DNA from 4 places in the Bacteroides coprosuis genome. Region 4 is predicted to be linked to each of the others. Evidence: riboswitches for the same ligand, from Rfam matches in the RefSeq annotation. Region 4 holds a riboswitch; each other region holds the start of a gene.

Region 1 (4,224 bases), on a different contig from region 4:
AAACCTGCTGTCCAAGTAGAAACATTCTTTCTATTATTCTGCTCAAACATATATTGTCCATGCAGTTGAAGCCACCTTAAAGGACTCCACCTTGCAGACATTTGCCAAGACAATACATTGCGATAATGCCGCAATGGAGGCTCGGGTTCTGGAATATGATAATAGGTGTTGTCAATTATGTATTTGGCAGAGTCAACATCAATATAGCTACTCACATTTATTTGATCATGTGTATAAGTAAGTGTAGTGTTTAAAACAAGTTCATCGATGGGAGCACAAGAATAATCAGCTACTCCCTGCCAAGTTTTCGAGGAGTTAATATTTCCTTCTGGATCAAATAATCCACCATCAAACCATTTATCATATTTCAATCGATAATAAAGCCATGCCCCCTTCAGATGAAACTCGTGAATGCCCCTTACATAATCAAAGCCAAAGTACCCTCTTACGTTTTTTTCATGTTGTTGTTCATGAGTTTTCCCGACTATCCCCAAAGGCTGTGGCAACATCCTTTTACCTTGTTGCAACCAGCCAATAGCTGTAAGTTGGGTATATCTAGTTGGTTTAAAGTAGCCTTCTTGTATTACTCCAAATTGTGAATATTCAGCATCCTCTCTTTTTTCTCTAAATTGATCACTTGTCAGTACCTTATTAATATAGGTGTAATCATTATCTGAATGCTGATAAAACAATCTTGTTTTTGTTGCAATTTGACTTCCTCCAAAATTAACTTGGCCTCCTCCTGTATATGTATTATATGAACCATATTCACCAAAGGCTTTACCTGTTACTCCTTTATTCCAATCGGGATCATTGAAGATATTAACACTTCCTCCTACTGCTCCTGTTCCACTCTTCACATGACTACTTCCATAGTATAGATTTACGTTATCTGCGAAAAATACTGGAATTTGAGAAAAATCAAAGACTCCTGACATAGGTGGTGTTATATTGATTCCATTCCAATTTACACGAGTTTGTGCTGCACTTCCACCTCGAAAAGACGCAGTAGATAATGCACCAGTACCCAGACTCTTTATATAAGTTGCAGAATTATCGGTTAACAATTCTGAGAAAGAGCGGGTTTTATTAATTTGTAATAATTGTGGTTCAATATGGGATACTTTTGCCCCTGCATTAGCCTCATTGGCATGTTGAATTCTACGAGCTACTATTTGCACTTCATCTAGGTTCAATCCATAAGCAACTGAATCTTTTTTCTGCGCGAAACCATTCAGCACTAAAACAGAGAAGAAAGCTATAAATACTATTTGTTTCATCTTTTACTGTGCTTAATTTGATTCAGGGAAATAGACTTGACTAGGGTAAACTCCTACCCTATAACTTTTTATATTTCCACTTTCTTTGTAATGACGTATATAACCTCGCTGAGCTGAATAATCTAAGCAATCACAGATATAAACTTCTCCTTCTGGACTTACTCCACAGCCATACATCATATCTATACCAGGCAAGTGGCGATGTAATTCAAAAGTACCATCAACAGTATTCAATACATAAATACTTTGCTGAGAATCATTTTTACTTCCTGGCTTATAGGTACGGACACTAAAATAAATCTTGGTTTTACTTGCATCTATATCAGTGCGATTATAACTTATTGCTCCAATCACATCACCCTCTTGTGCTTCCTTTTTTTTAACAAAAGGCAATTGAAAAGTTTGAACGACTTGCTCTGTTTTAGGATCAACACACTTCAATAAGACACCCGACAACTTATTATTTTGATAATCATTCATTAGTGCCCAAATTCTATTATTTCTATCTTTTAATAACTTACAGGTTTTTGTTATCTCATCATTATGAACCTCTTCAATCATGCGGCTACCTTCTTCGGTAATATCATCTAAATCAAAAACATAAAGTCCTCTTGATGTCATACCAAATAATTTATTCTCGGCTACTTCCATATATTCAACCCATCTTCTTATCACTATATATTCTAAGGGAGTGCCATAAGGAGGTACCGTACGAATTTTCACTAATTGACTAGGTAAGTCGGCACCAGCTACATTATTGCTCAATAAATCAGATACAATAGCCGTTGTATCTGAAATAGCAACAATCTGACGAGGCAAACCTGCTTGGGTATAAAGTATAGTTCCTTCTGATTTAAAAGTTGTGGGATGGACTATCTCTATTTTTTTGGAATTATTTAAAGTTATAAAGTACTTACCATTTATCAGTTGAATAGCTTGTGCTACGTCACCTAATGGGCGATTGTTGACAACTCGAAAGACATCTGGGCTAACCATACCATTTCGATAGAGCACTGATATAGCTCCCATATTGGTAAATATCCGACCCTCATTTAATATGATTGCCTCAATATTTCCCTCGCCTACACCAGCAGGAAAGTCTTCCTCATATTCACAAGAAGAAAATACTGATAATAAAAATAGGATATAGAATAGCTTTAAAACAGATTTAAATTGCATATATCATTTGGTTTTAATCCTCTCAGGGAGCCATAAGATACAAGCATCTAATCCAGATTGATAAGCTAAATAGACAAGAATTATATCCCGTTTCTTAAATCCCCCGAAACAGTAGATTGTATTTTTAGGCAGGTCTTCTGACTCGCTTCCTTTCTAACTGCCCTTCCCATCATCTACCGACAGTGGATATTGTAGTATTTATTAGAAAGTTATAAAAGCTTACAGCAGTGGGTCTGTTCAGGATTTACACCTGATTCCCTTTTCACTTCTTTGGATAAAGTACTATCCTAGAAGCACCTAAAAACTAGATTATTTATTTTGAATGTGAAGATAATAATTTTTTAATAACCTCTATAAATTTATTGCGTTAAAATTTAATTTTAATTAATATTTTAAAATTATTCTATACTTCATATTATAAGAACTAAAGATTTATAGAGTGAATCTCTTTCTCGCAAATATCTTAAACCCAAAAAAAGGCTCACTAGGAGCCTTTTTTTCTATTCTAGATCTATCTACTTAAACATGAATGATATCTGTTAACAATTGAACTGACAGCCAGAAGTACACCATAAGTGCACATGCGTCAACAACAGTTGTAATCAGTGGTCCAGCCATTACAGCAGGATCTAATTTTAGCCACTTAGCTGCCATAGGTAAAATACTACCAACTACTTTGGCCAAGATTACTGTCACGTATAAACTAATACAAATGACAAAAATAACATTCAAAGGAACGGAGTCGAAAAAGTAAACTCGAGCAAAATTTAAAGCAGCCAACAATAGACCAACGATCAAACTCACACGAAACTCTTTCCAAATAACTTTCCAAAAATCCTTGCTCGATATTTCTCCCAAAGCCATACCTCGAATAACGAGTGTAGATGATTGTGCACCTGCGTTACCCCCTGTATCCATCAGCATAGGAATAAAAGCAGCAAGCATTACAGCAGACTCTAATACCTCTTCGTATTTGTGAATAATCATACCCGTAAAAGTAGCTGAGATCATCAAAACCACCAACCATGTTATTCTATGCTTAGAATGTGACCACACAGACTCTTTTAAATATTCAACTTTAGAAGGATCAATAGCGGCCATCTTGTGAATATCTTCGGTACTTTCTGCCACAATAACATCCATTATATCATCTACCGTAATAATACCCACCAAACGATTTTCCTTATCGGTTACAGGCATAGAGTTTAAGTCATATTTTCTAAATAAATCGGCCACAACCTCTTGGTCTTCTGTAGCTAAAACGGACACAACATTCTTTTCCATGACGTCAACAATGGCAGCCTTAGGATCAGATAAGACCATCGTTTTCAGAGAAATAACTCCTTCCAACTTTCTTGTTTCACCTATTATAAAACAAATATCATTGTTGTTATTAATATTGGCTAAGTTCTTATACTTCACCAGAGCCTCATCTATCGTCATATAACTTCGTAGAGCTACATACTCCACAGTCATAACACTACCCGCACTATCTTCGGGATATTTTAAGAAAATATTAATTTGAGTGCGAATGTCTGGAGAGGCTTGTTCTAATATCCTTTTCACCAAGTTGGCTGGAAGCTCTTCAATAAAATCGACCGTATCATCGAGCTGCATCTCAGTTATAATAGCCTGAATTTCTTTATCTGAAATATGTTCTACAACTGATTTTTGGATATCTGAAGGTAAATTACTAAAAACTTCTGCAGATAAATCTTTCGGTAATATTCTAAATAAAACTAAACATTTATCATTGGGTAAATCA
Region 2 (4,224 bases), on a different contig from region 4:
CTAAAAGAGCCTCTGCAAAAAGTATTATTGCAGTAGTTCCTTACTTTGGTTGGGCACGTCAAGATAGAAAAGACAAGCCACGTGTCTCAATTGGAGCGAAATTAGTTGCCGACTTGCTTACCGTAGCTGGTATAGACCGTCTAATCACAATGGACTTACATGCTGACCAAATTCAAGGTTTCTTCAACACTCCAGTTGACCACCTTTATGCTTCAGCCGTATTCATCCCTTACATCAAATCTCTTCAATTAGAAGATTTAGTTATTGCTACTCCTGACGTTGGAGGTTCTAAACGTGCTAATACTTACTCTAAGTACCTAGGCGTTCCTTTAGTGTTATGTAACAAAACAAGAGAAAGAGCCAATGAAGTTGCTTCTATGCAAATTATTGGTGATGTAAAAGGTAAAAACGTTATTCTAGTTGATGATATCGTTGATACAGCAGGTACTATTACAAAGGCTGCCAATGTAATGATCGAAGCAGGTGCAAAATCTGTTAGAGCTATTGCTAGCCACTGTGTAATGTCCGACCCTGCTAGTGAGCGAGTAACATCATCTGCACTTACAGAAATGATATTCACCAATAGTATCCCATTCTGTAAAAAGTGTTCCAAAGTGAAACAGCTTAGCATAGCAGATATGTTTGCAGAAACTATTAAGCGTGTAGTAAATAATGAATCCATCAGCTCTCAATACATTATTTAATTACGCGTTTTTTTATGCATTAAAAAATCCCGAAGCTTCTTCGGGATTTTTTGTTTAATATACCCCCGATTCTCTACTACCTAAAGAAGAGTTCTCATTCTTGGCATAGACAAACTATTATCTTGACACCGACATGCAATCGTCATGTCGGTGTCAAAGTAAATTCTCTATTTTATAAGTACTTCTTATTCAAGCAGATTCTCTTTATCATAAAAAAGAGTATTTCACCATTTTTATTTAGAAAATCACTCCTTAATAAAATAGCCTCAGCTAGTTTTAGAGTCTGGAAGAATCATAACTTTCTGCACCCCCTCATCGTCATAAAACCATACAATGAATAAAGACTTTTACACCTCCGCCATTCCTTACCCGATAACCCTCGATGAGACCAGAAACAGAGCTTCATACTAGCCATTGTATCATATATTACTCTTAAAATGAATAATACTCCTATTTTATTTTTAAATATCTAAATAATATTTAAATTTGCACCTGATTTTGGTGATTATAGAAGTCCACTAAAACTTTTATAATAAAAGGGAATTAAGTGAAAATCTTAAACAGACCCGCTGCTGTAATCTTCAACAGTCTTTAACCAATCGAATATCCACTGTCTTTTATAAAGATGGGAAGGATGCGTTAAAGATGAAGTAAGTCAGAAAACCTGCCAAGTCATTTTTTGTATTTAAGCTTTCGGGACATAGAGCTACTACATCCTGCTTTAGATATACATCTATATCTAAGGTATTCGATTATATACTTCTATCCACCCGCAGGCTTTATAATAAAACACTATGAAGACTAGCAGAAGTATTAGTTTATCCATTCTCTTACTCCTTTTTGGTGCTTTTCAAATCAAAGCACAGAGTAAATTAGACAGCATTCAACAATTGGGTGAGGTAGTAATTGTTGAAGAGTATATCCCCAAAGATATTATCCCCGTACAATCCCTAAAAGGCAAAGATTTAGAACGGCTCAATGCACATTCTATTGCAGATGCTTTACGCTATTTCTCAGGAGTACAACTGAAAGACTACGGAGGAATTGGTGGACTAAAAACCATCAATGTACGCAGTATGGGGAGCGAACACGTAGGGGTGTTCTTTGATGGAGTAGAAATAGGGAATGCCCAAAATGGAGTGGTAGATTTGGGACGATTTTCTCTCGACAACATCGAAACCATTTCTCTTTACAACGGTCAGAAAAGCTCTATCTTCCAACCAGCTAAAGACTTTGCCTCTGCCAGCTCGGTATATATGCGAACTAAAGTGCCTACTTTTGCAAAGGGTAAAAGGTACAATTTACACGCTACTTTCAAAACGGGTTCTTTTGGCTTAGCCAATCCTTCTCTACTCTGGGAGCAAGAACTTAGTAAAACCATAAAATCATCACTGAATGCAGATTATACGTATTCTAGTGGAAAGTATAGATTTAGATATAAAGTAATCAACAAACAAGATAACCGAGGAGCTTTTGATACCGTTGCTACTCGCCAAAATGGAGACGTAGAGTTTTTCCGTATCGAACATGGACTCTTTGGAAAACTCAAAAAAGGCGAGTGGAAAACTAAAATCTATTATTATGATTCCGAAAGGGGATATCCTGGTGCTATTGTTCGTCAAACTCCTGGTCTATACAAGAATGAAGATAGACAATGGGATAAAAATTTCTTTGTACAAGGTTCTTATGCTCAGCAGATTAGCCCTCGTTACCGAACTTCTTTAGTGGGGAAATATGCGTATGATTATCTCCATTATTTATCCGATCCCAAGAAAGATGAACAAGTAGTAATGAAGGTGGATAATAAATATATGCTCCATGAAGGCTATGTTTCTAGTTCAAATCTCATTACACTCACTCCATGGTGGACAGCCAATCTATCGGGCGACTTTCAGTGGAATAAGATGAATGCCAACCTCCATGAGTTTATATACCCACAACGCTTTTCGGGTTGGGTAGCCCTAGCAACCTCAATTCAGATAGATCACTTAAAAGTGCAGGCTAGCTTATTAGGTACTTTTATTCACGAAAAGATGAAAGAAGAGAAACAAGTTCGTAAAAACTGGGATCGATACACCCCTACTCTGATTGCATCGTACCAACCTTGGCTTAGTCAGGAACTATACCTCAGAGGATTCTATAAGAAAATATTTAGAATGCCTACTTTCAATGAAATCTACTTTGCTGTAATTGGTAGTGGAACGTCAAACCTGAAACCTGAATATGCTACTCAGTATAACATCGGGTTAACATATCAAAAATCATTCTTCCATCCTTTCTTTAAAGACTTTGAAGGTCAGGTAGATGCTTACTACAATGAAATTGAAGATAAGATTCTGGCTAAACCCGGTGGACAGCTCTTTAGATGGACGATGATGAACATCGGACTTGTAAAAATTAAAGGTGTTGATGTAGCTTTGGCTGCCACAGTAGAGCCCTTCAAAGATTTTTTATTGAATACTCGCTTAAATTATACTTACCAAAAAGCACAAGATTATTCTGATCCCGAGGAGATTACTTACAAAGGACAAATCAGCTATATCCCTTGGCATAGTGGATCGGCAGTTGTAAGTGCTCAGTACCGCAAATGGGATATGAGCTACAGCTTTATTTACTCGGGAGAGCGATATACAGAGAGTGCCAATATTCTAATTAATAAAGTGTTGGCTTGGTACACCAGTGACATCTCACTAGGTAGAAACTTCCATTGGGGTAAAAACGATTACAAAGTAACCCTAGAAGTCAACAATTTATTTAATCAACAATATGAAGTAGTAAGTCGCTACCCTATGCCAGGAACCAACTTCAAAGTCATATTAAAAGCTCATTTCTAAATCATCTGAATCATGAAAACTAAAACATTTCTATATTTAATTCTGCTTTTCATTCCTGCATTCATTATTACTTCTTGTCGAGGTGATGAAAACTACTTACTCTGGGCTGAACAAGAGCAAATCGCTCCGGGAGAAGTGGGAGAGATAAAAGGATTCTTCTTGCTCAATGAGGGGAATATGGGAAGCAACAAATCGACTCTCGACTATTTCGATTACGAGTCGGGTACTTATTTTAGAAACATCTACCCTACTGTGAACCCTCAAGTAACTCATAACCTGGGAGATGTAGGGAATGATATTCAGATTTATGGAGATAAACTTTATGCCGTAATCAACTGCTCTCACCTAGTTGAGGTAATGGATGTTTACACGGCTGAACATCTACATACCTTAGATATTACCAACTGCAGATACATTGTATTCGATAAAGACTATGCCTATGTCAGTTCGTACAATGGTCCTGTGCTTATCGACCCCGATGCACCTATTGGAACAGTGGTAAAGGTAGATACTCGTACTATGCAGATTGTAGATAAATGCGTTGTAGGTTATCAACCCGAAGAGATGGTGATTCACAACAACAAACTCTATGTGGCAAACTCAGGAGGGTATCGTGTACCCGAATACGACACCACAGTATCTGTAATAGACTTGGAGACTTTTACCGAAATCAAAAAGATAGAAGT
Region 3 (4,224 bases), on a different contig from region 4:
AGAATGAATTTGACTTTTCAGGTTTTAAATTGGGGTTAGGATGATTCACTGTACCACCATTCATATTTTCATTTTCGTAGTAAAGTTCCATCATATCTGGGGCACGGAAACCTCCTGCATAAGATAGGCGCATATTGACATGATCCCAAGAATACATAGTAGAAAGTGAAGGAACAAAGCGATTGTTGAATTCTTTGTGGTGTAAGGCTCTAAATCCAGCAACAACAGTCCAAGCATCGAAGAATTTCATTTCATCTTGAGCATAAACAGCAGCTGTATAAGCCGATTTTGAATGTTCTAGTTTTTCTGGATTAGCTAAATAATCGATGGTGTAATCTAGCCCTGTAGTCAACTTATGATGACTAAAGTTTAATACGCTTTTTAAGTCGTTTTTAAAATAGCGTTGACGTTTAGATAACTCTGATGTACCTTCTTTTTTACCTTTGAAATGATCTTTTTCATATTCATAGTTGTCAAAATAGGTATCAAAACTGATAAAGCCTATCTTTTTAGGTAAGCGATAGATTGTTCCAGCCCCGATATTGTAATCTTTATAAGCCATGTTGTAGCTATATGCTTCATAAGGACGATCTTGTTTCTTGTTGTAGTAAGAGCCAAAAAGATCAAAGCTTAAACGAGCGTTGGGCTTATACGTAAATTTTTGTTTTACAATATTTGAAGAGTAGGCAGTTACAGCTTGTTTTACTGTTTCTTTTACGGTAGGCTGACCATTTTCATCGTAACCATTTTTATTTGGACCTCCTTTTTTATCCCATTCGTATGGACTAAGTTGCCAACCATTGGTTTGTCTTCTCTGGTATGATGTTTGAGAAGTTACTTTACCTAGTTTGAATTCGGCAACAGTAGAGTGAAAGAACTGTCCTTTTCTAGATATCTTATTAGTTGTTGTAATATTTACTTTTTCAGTAGGGTTTTGGGTGATGATATTGATAACTCCACCCATCGCTTCCGAACCATAAAGAACAGATGCTGATCCTCTAATAATTTCTATTCTTTTTATCTTACTCATGTCGATACGCTCCAAGTCTGTCTGACCGCTGGTATCTCCATTCATTTTGTAGCCATCTACTAAAATTAATAGATTTCTACCACCCAAACCACTTGCTATAATACCGTGGCTTTCACTATAAGTAACTGAAGAGTTCATGTTGGCAACAATCTCCTCTAAAGAAGTACTTCCTGTATTTTGAATTTCTTTTTGAGTAAAAATCTGTGTGTGAATGGGGGTGTCTTTCAAATAAGTATGTGTACCTGTTCCTGTAACTACCACTTCTGATAAGTTGAAAGCCTTGTCGGGCAATACGATAGAGATATTATGCTTGTCTGCTATCTTGTCTATAGACAATCTTTTATCTTGATAATTAAAAGAGTGAACTCTTAAAATAAGGCTTCCTGTATCCTGAATACTGAGTTCAAATCTTCCTTGATTGTCTGTCATTGTACCATAGTGGGTTCCCTCAACTGCTATTGTAGCCTCTTTAACGGGGTAACCTTTTTCGCTCTTTACAATTCCTTTTAGTAAGGTTTGAGCACATAACAAGTTGAATGAGCAGCATATAAATGCTACTAAAACCAGTAAAGTCTTTTTCATTAGATGTTTTATGTAAAATTCATACTCTATTCTTAGCCCCGAGAATATTGTTATCTGTTTGTGTTGGCAGGTTTCCTGACTAACTCTGTCTGAACGCCTTCCCATTCTGTATTTAGAATAGTGGCAATGAGGATGTTCAAACCGTGTTTTTATAGAGTTCACAGTAGCGGGCACTGTTTCGGATTCTAACCGAATTCCCTTTTATACCCTAGTAAGGAAATACTAGGACATCACCAAAACGCTGCAAAGGTATTAAAATATAAAAGAGTTTTAAACACTTCTTTTCTTTTTTTTAATGTAATATTGTGATTACGTTTTTTATTAGTAATAAAACTTTATAGAAGATATGAATAAACCCCAATTCTTAATTGCAGCAGCAAACTCTGGTGCCGGAAAAACCACAGTAACACTTGGATTGATGAGAGTTTTAGCCAAACGCAATTTATCTGTACAACCCTTTAAATGTGGTCCCGATTATATTGATACCAAACTTCATGCATTAGCTTCTGGTAAGCCTTCTGTAAATTTAGATTTATTTCTTGCGTCCCCCGAGCATATAGAAAACACTTATAATAAGTATACCTCTTCTGTAGATGTTTCTGTTGTAGAAGGTGTTATGGGTTTATTTGATGGTTATAAAAAGATGGAGGGTAGTGCTGCACAGATTGCAAAGCAATTGGATATTCCTATTGTTTTGGTAGTCAATGCAAAGGCATCTGCTTATTCTACGGCTGCTTTGCTTTATGGCTTTAAGAATTTCGATAAAGATATTCGTGTGAAAGGAGTCATATTCAATTTTGTGGGTTCTGAAAGTCATTATAGCTTCTTAAAAGATGCCTGCTACGATGTAGGAGTTGAGCCTTTAGGGTATTTACCTAAAGATGAAAATCTCGCCATTCCTGAACGACATTTAGGTTTAGATACCGACAACACCGAAGCCATCCATCATTCTATTGATATTTTGTCAGATGCTATCGAACAGCATGTTGATATAGAACGATTATTAGAAATAACTTCTTCATCCGTAAAAAGTACGAGAGTAAAAGAGATAGAAACTAAACCTATGTTCCAGTGTATTGCCGTAGCTAAAGATGAAGCTTTTAATTTTATGTATGTAGAAAATATTGAGACACTTCAGCAATTGGGTTCTGTTGTTTACTTTAGTCCGTTACACGATAAAGAGCTTCCCCGTGAGGCCGATTTTGTGTACTTGCCAGGAGGTTATCCCGAGTTTTATGCGTCTAAGCTCAGTGAAAACAAAACGATGCACCAAAGTATTTATGATTATATCGAAAAAGGAGGAAAGCTTTTTGCTGAATGTGGCGGAATGATGTATTTGTCGTCTTCCATACAAACGAACGAGGGTGTTAAATATCCTATGGTTGATATCTTTCATCAAGAAGCTAGCATGAAGAATATGAAACTAAAATTGGGTTATCGTTTATTCTCTTATCAAGGAGTAGAATACAGAGGGCATGAGTTTCACTACTCCCAAATCATTTCAAATTTGCCAAGTGTTGCACAACAGTATGGGGCAAGAGGTCAGGAAGTGGATACGAAATTACTTCGATATAAGAATGCAGTTGCAGGATACACTCATATTTATTGGGCTGATAATGAAAATTGGTTGAATCTTTTTAATGATTAAGAAATGGCAGTAAGAATTTATACTAAAGGAGGAGATAAGGGTATGACTTCGATTCATGGAGGTACTCGAGTAGATAAAGATGATATTCGTATTGAGGCAAACGGAGCTTTGGATGAACTCAACAGTGTCATCGGAGTGGTTCGCTCTTTTATGGCAGAAGAAGATAGCAGGCATGAGATTCTTTATCGCATTCAAAAAGAGATGATGGTAGTCATGTCTTTAGTAGCAACTCCTTCTGCACATCGTGAAAAAAACCCGAATACTTTTGATGAGTCTATTATCCCTTACTGTGAAGAATTAATAGATGAGATGGTGGCCCAAATCCCCGAAAATGAATTTTTTATTCTACCAGGAGGTAATCCAATTTCGGCTCATTTACAATGGGCTCGAACTATTGCTCGCAGAAGTGAGAGAAGACTGTGGACTTTACACCGCAGTGATGCTTTACCCGATGAATTGTTGAAATTTATCAATCGACTTTCCGATTTGTTTTTTATTATGGGCAGAGAAGAGATGTCTCGAGATGGGAAAGCAGAAGAGAAATGGCATAAATTTCTGTACAAAAGAAAAAAGAAATAGAGGATAATATTCCTTTATTTGTTAATGAATACAAAAAATACCGATTTGGTTCTAGATTCGATGAGTTCAGACCAAGTCGGTTTTTTTATACTCTAAAAACTGTCTTATCTTAGCAAAAGGAAGGAGAAAGAGCTCTTCTTTCATCAACTTATTGAATAAAGAAATTCACTAACAATTTGATATATATGAAACGATTTCTGGTTTTTGTCGCAGTAGTACTTTTGTTTTTACCCTACTCAAGTGCTCGAGAGCGAATGTTATTTAATGAAGGTTGGTCTTTCAAAAAAGAAGATCCCTTGTCTATTCAAAAGGACAACCGTTTAGATTATGAGAAAATAAAGAAATGGATATTACCCTCTGGTAATCGATTCCTAAAAAATGCACC
Region 4 (4,224 bases):
AAATTGGGATAGATTGTTGTTCCATTACCCAGATATTCTCTGGAAAGAGGAAGGCGTACACTATGCTCATAAGAAGCCTTGATGGCCAAGGCTTGAAAGATATTCAATCGGCTAGCTAGTCCATAACCCCAGTTGTTGGTTGTAGAAGATTGTGGAACATCTTTAGAACCTGTAATCCACGACAAATCAGTTTGCCCTATTGATAGGTGGTTGATATAATTCTTTGCGAAAAAGGTATTAGATAACTTCTCTTTCCAGAAATTCTGTTGATAGGATAGCCCTATAATGTGTTTTGTTAACTTATCCTTTGAGGGTTCAAACTCTTCATCTAGCTCATCATATCTGTCGTTACTTGTTCGGTTTAAGAGATAATTTAAGTTTAGATTATGACTAGGGTTCAACTTGTAATTAAAGTTGGAACGGAGATGAGTTTTGGGTCGTTTGATATGTCGGATAGACTTTCTTCTTCCTAATATTTCATTTCTTGAACTCTCTTGGTAACTACCATCCCAACTGTATTTTCTGTAGGCAGTATCTACTACCATAGATTTATCCCACGAGTGCGATAGAGTGAGATCTGCTGCTAATTTGCGAACAATAAAGTTTTGTTTTTTATAATGAGCAGCAAGGGTGTAAGCCTCATTCTCTCTCTTTGCTTTACCGTAAACAAATGTTTGTACCGAACCCGTTTGGAGTTGCTTATTGATAGATGAGGCTGAAGCAGAAATGAAGAAACTATCTGCCCATCTTTTGCGAGTAACCCCAACTTCAACCTTTCCAAAGGCAGAGAAGTATTTGTCGTGAAAACGCTTCGTATCTATTTCTTGAAATTCTTGTTCTTCTTTGTTCCATACTTCTACATTCTTCATCTTATAGTTGTTCTTGGAAAAGTTGAGTCCTAGAGTTGGCTTTATGATAATACCTGTTTTAGCAAGAGTATATTGTCCACTCAAGTCGGCTTTGTGCGTATCAAATGAACCTATCCCATAGGAAACATCTAAGTAATCTTGTATATCATTTTTGGTGATGATATTGATTGCTCCACCTAGAGCATCAGAACCTAGTTCAACAGGTACAGAACCCTTATAAACTTCAATACGATCTACAATGTTGATTGGTAAATTGGATAAATTGATGCCACTTCCCATAGATGAAAGAGGCACACCATCAATAAAATAGCGTATGGCATTGCCCGATAAACCATTGATAGTTAAATCAAAATTGGCACCTACACCCCCATCTTCACGTACTTTAATACCCGAACTTCTTCCCACTAAAGTGTTGAGATTATTCAGGTTGCTGATGATGGGTTTCACATCAAGAGCATTCACGGCAAAAACTCCTTCACGGGTTTGCAGGCTCTTCGACTTCCCATAAACTTGTACATCTTGGAGTAGGAGAGGTTGCTCCTTCAATTGAAAGTTTACTACCTCATTTCTACTTACCTGAAGAGTTATAGAGGCATCTTTATAGCCAAAGCAAGTGGCAGTAAGAGTGTTTTTACCAACTTGTAGATCAATCTGATAATATCCTTTATCGTTAGTATAAGTACCTTTATTCTTTTTACTATCCACGATAAGAGCTTGAGAAATAGGGTTGCCTTTGGTGTCTTTTACTTGTCCCGAAATCGTATAATTACTTTGAGAGAAAGCAGGAATAGTGAAGAAAAAGGATAAAAAGAGTAGAACGTATTTCATTCGTAGTTGATTGTTTTATGGATTACGTATGGAGGAATGTTTGTAATTTTGAGTTCAGTCTATTAAGGGTTTGTGCCTATCAACTAATAAATAGCTTGATATACATAAAAGGTAAAACTTCGATAATCGAAATAATGAGGGCGTAAATAAGTTGAGCATCTCTGTTTTATATTAATAATTGATCTAATATAAAAACATCGAGTTTCCTCAGTGGAGAATAAAGTAGGAATACATTATTTGTGTAATGCACATTGACTTCAAATCCTGGAAGCTTGGTGTTTTCTTAATTATCTGGCAGGTCTTCTGGCTTTCCTCTAGTTGAAAAACTTCCCATGTTTATTTTTACACAGTGTTGCGGCAATTCAACTAACATAATGAGGATTTACAGCTGCAGGTACAGCTCCAGTATCTCACTGGATTCCCTTACATCGGAGATTTGAAATTGTATCCGATTACCAAAACGATTACAAAGATAGATATTAATGTTTATTTACAAATAAAAATAGAATATTTCTTAATAGATTGATTATTAATGAATAGTGATTATGTGTTATTTTAACAAAGTCTTTATTTTTAAGTATATTTTACAAATAGTGATGTTTATTTGTTATAAATGAAGAACTTAGGGAAGTTGTTGGACTTTAAATTACGAGAGATAGAGAGTAATTAAATGATAGAAGAAAAGGACGAATTACTGTCATTTTTTTTAATATTGAGGAAGATATTCAAACAAAAATAAAATGAGACTTCTCTTTAAATTTCGCATTGGAAGAGAAGTCTTATGGGGTTCGATTAGATATAAAAGCTTTAAGACCTTATTATAATATATAGTAAGTAGTATTTTGTTGTGAAGTGTAACAGAGAATAGAGAAGAAAAGTATTCATTGTATCAAGAACTAAAGAGGTTCTTATGGATACTCGTTTTAGGGGTGAATTATAAGCTAAGCTTTTCCTTCTCTTGCCTATATTCTTCTTGTTTAAAAAAAGTTTAGAGAAAGAATTGAAGCGATTATAATATCATATCAATAGAAATTTAATTTAAATATGAGTTTAAAGTTACTTCTTCTTTATTTCTGCTGACAATTCGTTTTTATATGCAGCTAAAAAGCTTGTTTAAGTCATTCTATATCAGTTGAATAATTATAACTTTTTTAATCGGATTACTACTTTTTCTGTTAAAAAGTTTATATCTTTCCTACAACACTTAAATTCGAATATTATGAATATATCACTATCAACCGAACTACCTAAATACCCTAGTTTTGTTGAGGGTATAAGACGTGCTCCCAATAGGGGATACACGCTTACAAAAGCACAGACAGAAATAGCGTTAAAAAATGCATTACGCTATATTCCTAAAAACTTACATAAAGAGTTAGCTCCTGAATTCTTAGAAGAGCTTCATACTCATGGTAGAATTTATGGATACCGATACAGACCTCAAGGAGATTTAAAGGCTAAATCGATTGATGAATATAAAGGTAAATGTGTAGAAGGAAAAGCCTTTCAAGTCATGATTGATAATAATCTTTGCTTCGATGTGGCTCTATATCCTTATGAATTGGTAACCTACGGTGAAACGGGTCAGGTATGCCAAAACTGGATGCAATACCAACTAATAAAACAATATCTTGAAGTACTAACCGAAGATCAGACACTTGTATTAGAATCTGGACATCCTCTAGGCTTATTTAAATCGAAACCAGAGGCTCCAAGAGTAATCCTTACCAACTCAATGATGATTGGTATGTTTGATAATCAGCACGATTGGCACATTGCTGCACAAATGGGTGTAGCCAATTATGGTCAGATGACTGCTGGTGGATGGATGTATATCGGACCTCAAGGAATTGTTCACGGAACATTTAATACATTGCTAAATGCGGGTAGAATGAAACTAGGTGTACCCGAGGATGGAGATTTGAGAGGACACTTATTTGTCTCTTCTGGACTAGGAGGTATGAGTGGAGCTCAACCCAAAGCAGCAGAAATATCAGGTGCTACAGCCATTATTGCTGAAGTTGACTCTTCTCGAATACAAACTCGTTATGATCAAGGTTGGGTAAGCCATATTGCCGAAGAAATTCCAGAAGCTTTCCGTTTAGCCCAAGAATCTATGGCTAAGAAAGAAGCTAGCTCTATAGCTTATCATGGTAATATTGTAGACTTGCTCGAATATGCTGTAGAAAACAATATTCATATCGAACTTTTATCAGACCAAACTTCTTGTCATGCTGTGTATGAGGGAGGTTACTGTCCTGTGGGCATTAGCTTTGAAGAGAGAACTCGCTTATTAGAAGAAAATCCTAAGAAATTCAATCAGTTGGTAGATGAAACATTGGTTCGTCACTTCCATGTAATTGAGAAGTTAGTAGCCAAAGGAACCTACTTCTTCGATTATGGAAACTCTTTTATGAAAGCTATTTATGATGCTGGCGTAAAAGAAATCTCCAAGAATGGAATAGATGAAAAAGATGGATTTATCTGGCCTAGTTATGTAGAAGATATTATGGGTCCTAAACTATTT

Evidence for each region. Region 4 has a riboswitch for cobalamin ahead of K8V80_RS02450 (TonB-dependent receptor). Riboswitches for the same ligand answer to the same signal wherever they lie in the genome.
Region 1: it holds a riboswitch for cobalamin, as region 4 does, so the genes downstream of both, K8V80_RS10385 (hypothetical protein) here and K8V80_RS02450 (TonB-dependent receptor) in region 4, are expected to answer to the same signal.
Region 2: it holds a riboswitch for cobalamin, as region 4 does, so the genes downstream of both, K8V80_RS09295 (TonB-dependent receptor) here and K8V80_RS02450 (TonB-dependent receptor) in region 4, are expected to answer to the same signal.
Region 3: it holds a riboswitch for cobalamin, as region 4 does, so the genes downstream of both, K8V80_RS11070 (TonB-dependent receptor) here and K8V80_RS02450 (TonB-dependent receptor) in region 4, are expected to answer to the same signal.

The regions. Positions count from the first base shown of each region.
Region 1 is NZ_DYYK01000175.1:1,697-5,920, forward strand. It holds gene K8V80_RS10380 (TonB-dependent receptor plug domain-containing protein) at 1-1,280, opposite strand, end outside; gene K8V80_RS10385 (hypothetical protein) at 1,293-2,459, opposite strand; cobalamin riboswitch at 2,570-2,775, opposite strand; gene mgtE (magnesium transporter) at 2,979-4,224, opposite strand, start outside.
Region 2 is NZ_DYYK01000153.1:4,691-8,914, reverse strand. It holds gene K8V80_RS09300 (ribose-phosphate pyrophosphokinase) at 1-704, shown strand, start outside; cobalamin riboswitch at 1,187-1,390, shown strand; gene K8V80_RS09295 (TonB-dependent receptor) at 1,499-3,538, shown strand; gene K8V80_RS09290 (YncE family protein) at 3,551-4,224, shown strand, end outside.
Region 3 is NZ_DYYK01000185.1:4,461-8,684, reverse strand. It holds gene K8V80_RS11070 (TonB-dependent receptor) at 1-1,612, opposite strand, end outside; cobalamin riboswitch at 1,661-1,865, opposite strand; gene K8V80_RS11065 (cobyrinate a,c-diamide synthase) at 1,959-3,260, shown strand; gene K8V80_RS11060 (cob(I)yrinic acid a,c-diamide adenosyltransferase) at 3,264-3,839, shown strand; gene galB (beta-galactosidase GalB) at 4,025-4,224, shown strand, end outside.
Region 4 is NZ_DYYK01000038.1:2,277-6,500, forward strand. It holds gene K8V80_RS02450 (TonB-dependent receptor) at 1-1,697, opposite strand, end outside; cobalamin riboswitch at 1,974-2,172, opposite strand; gene K8V80_RS02455 (urocanate hydratase) at 2,917-4,224, shown strand, end outside.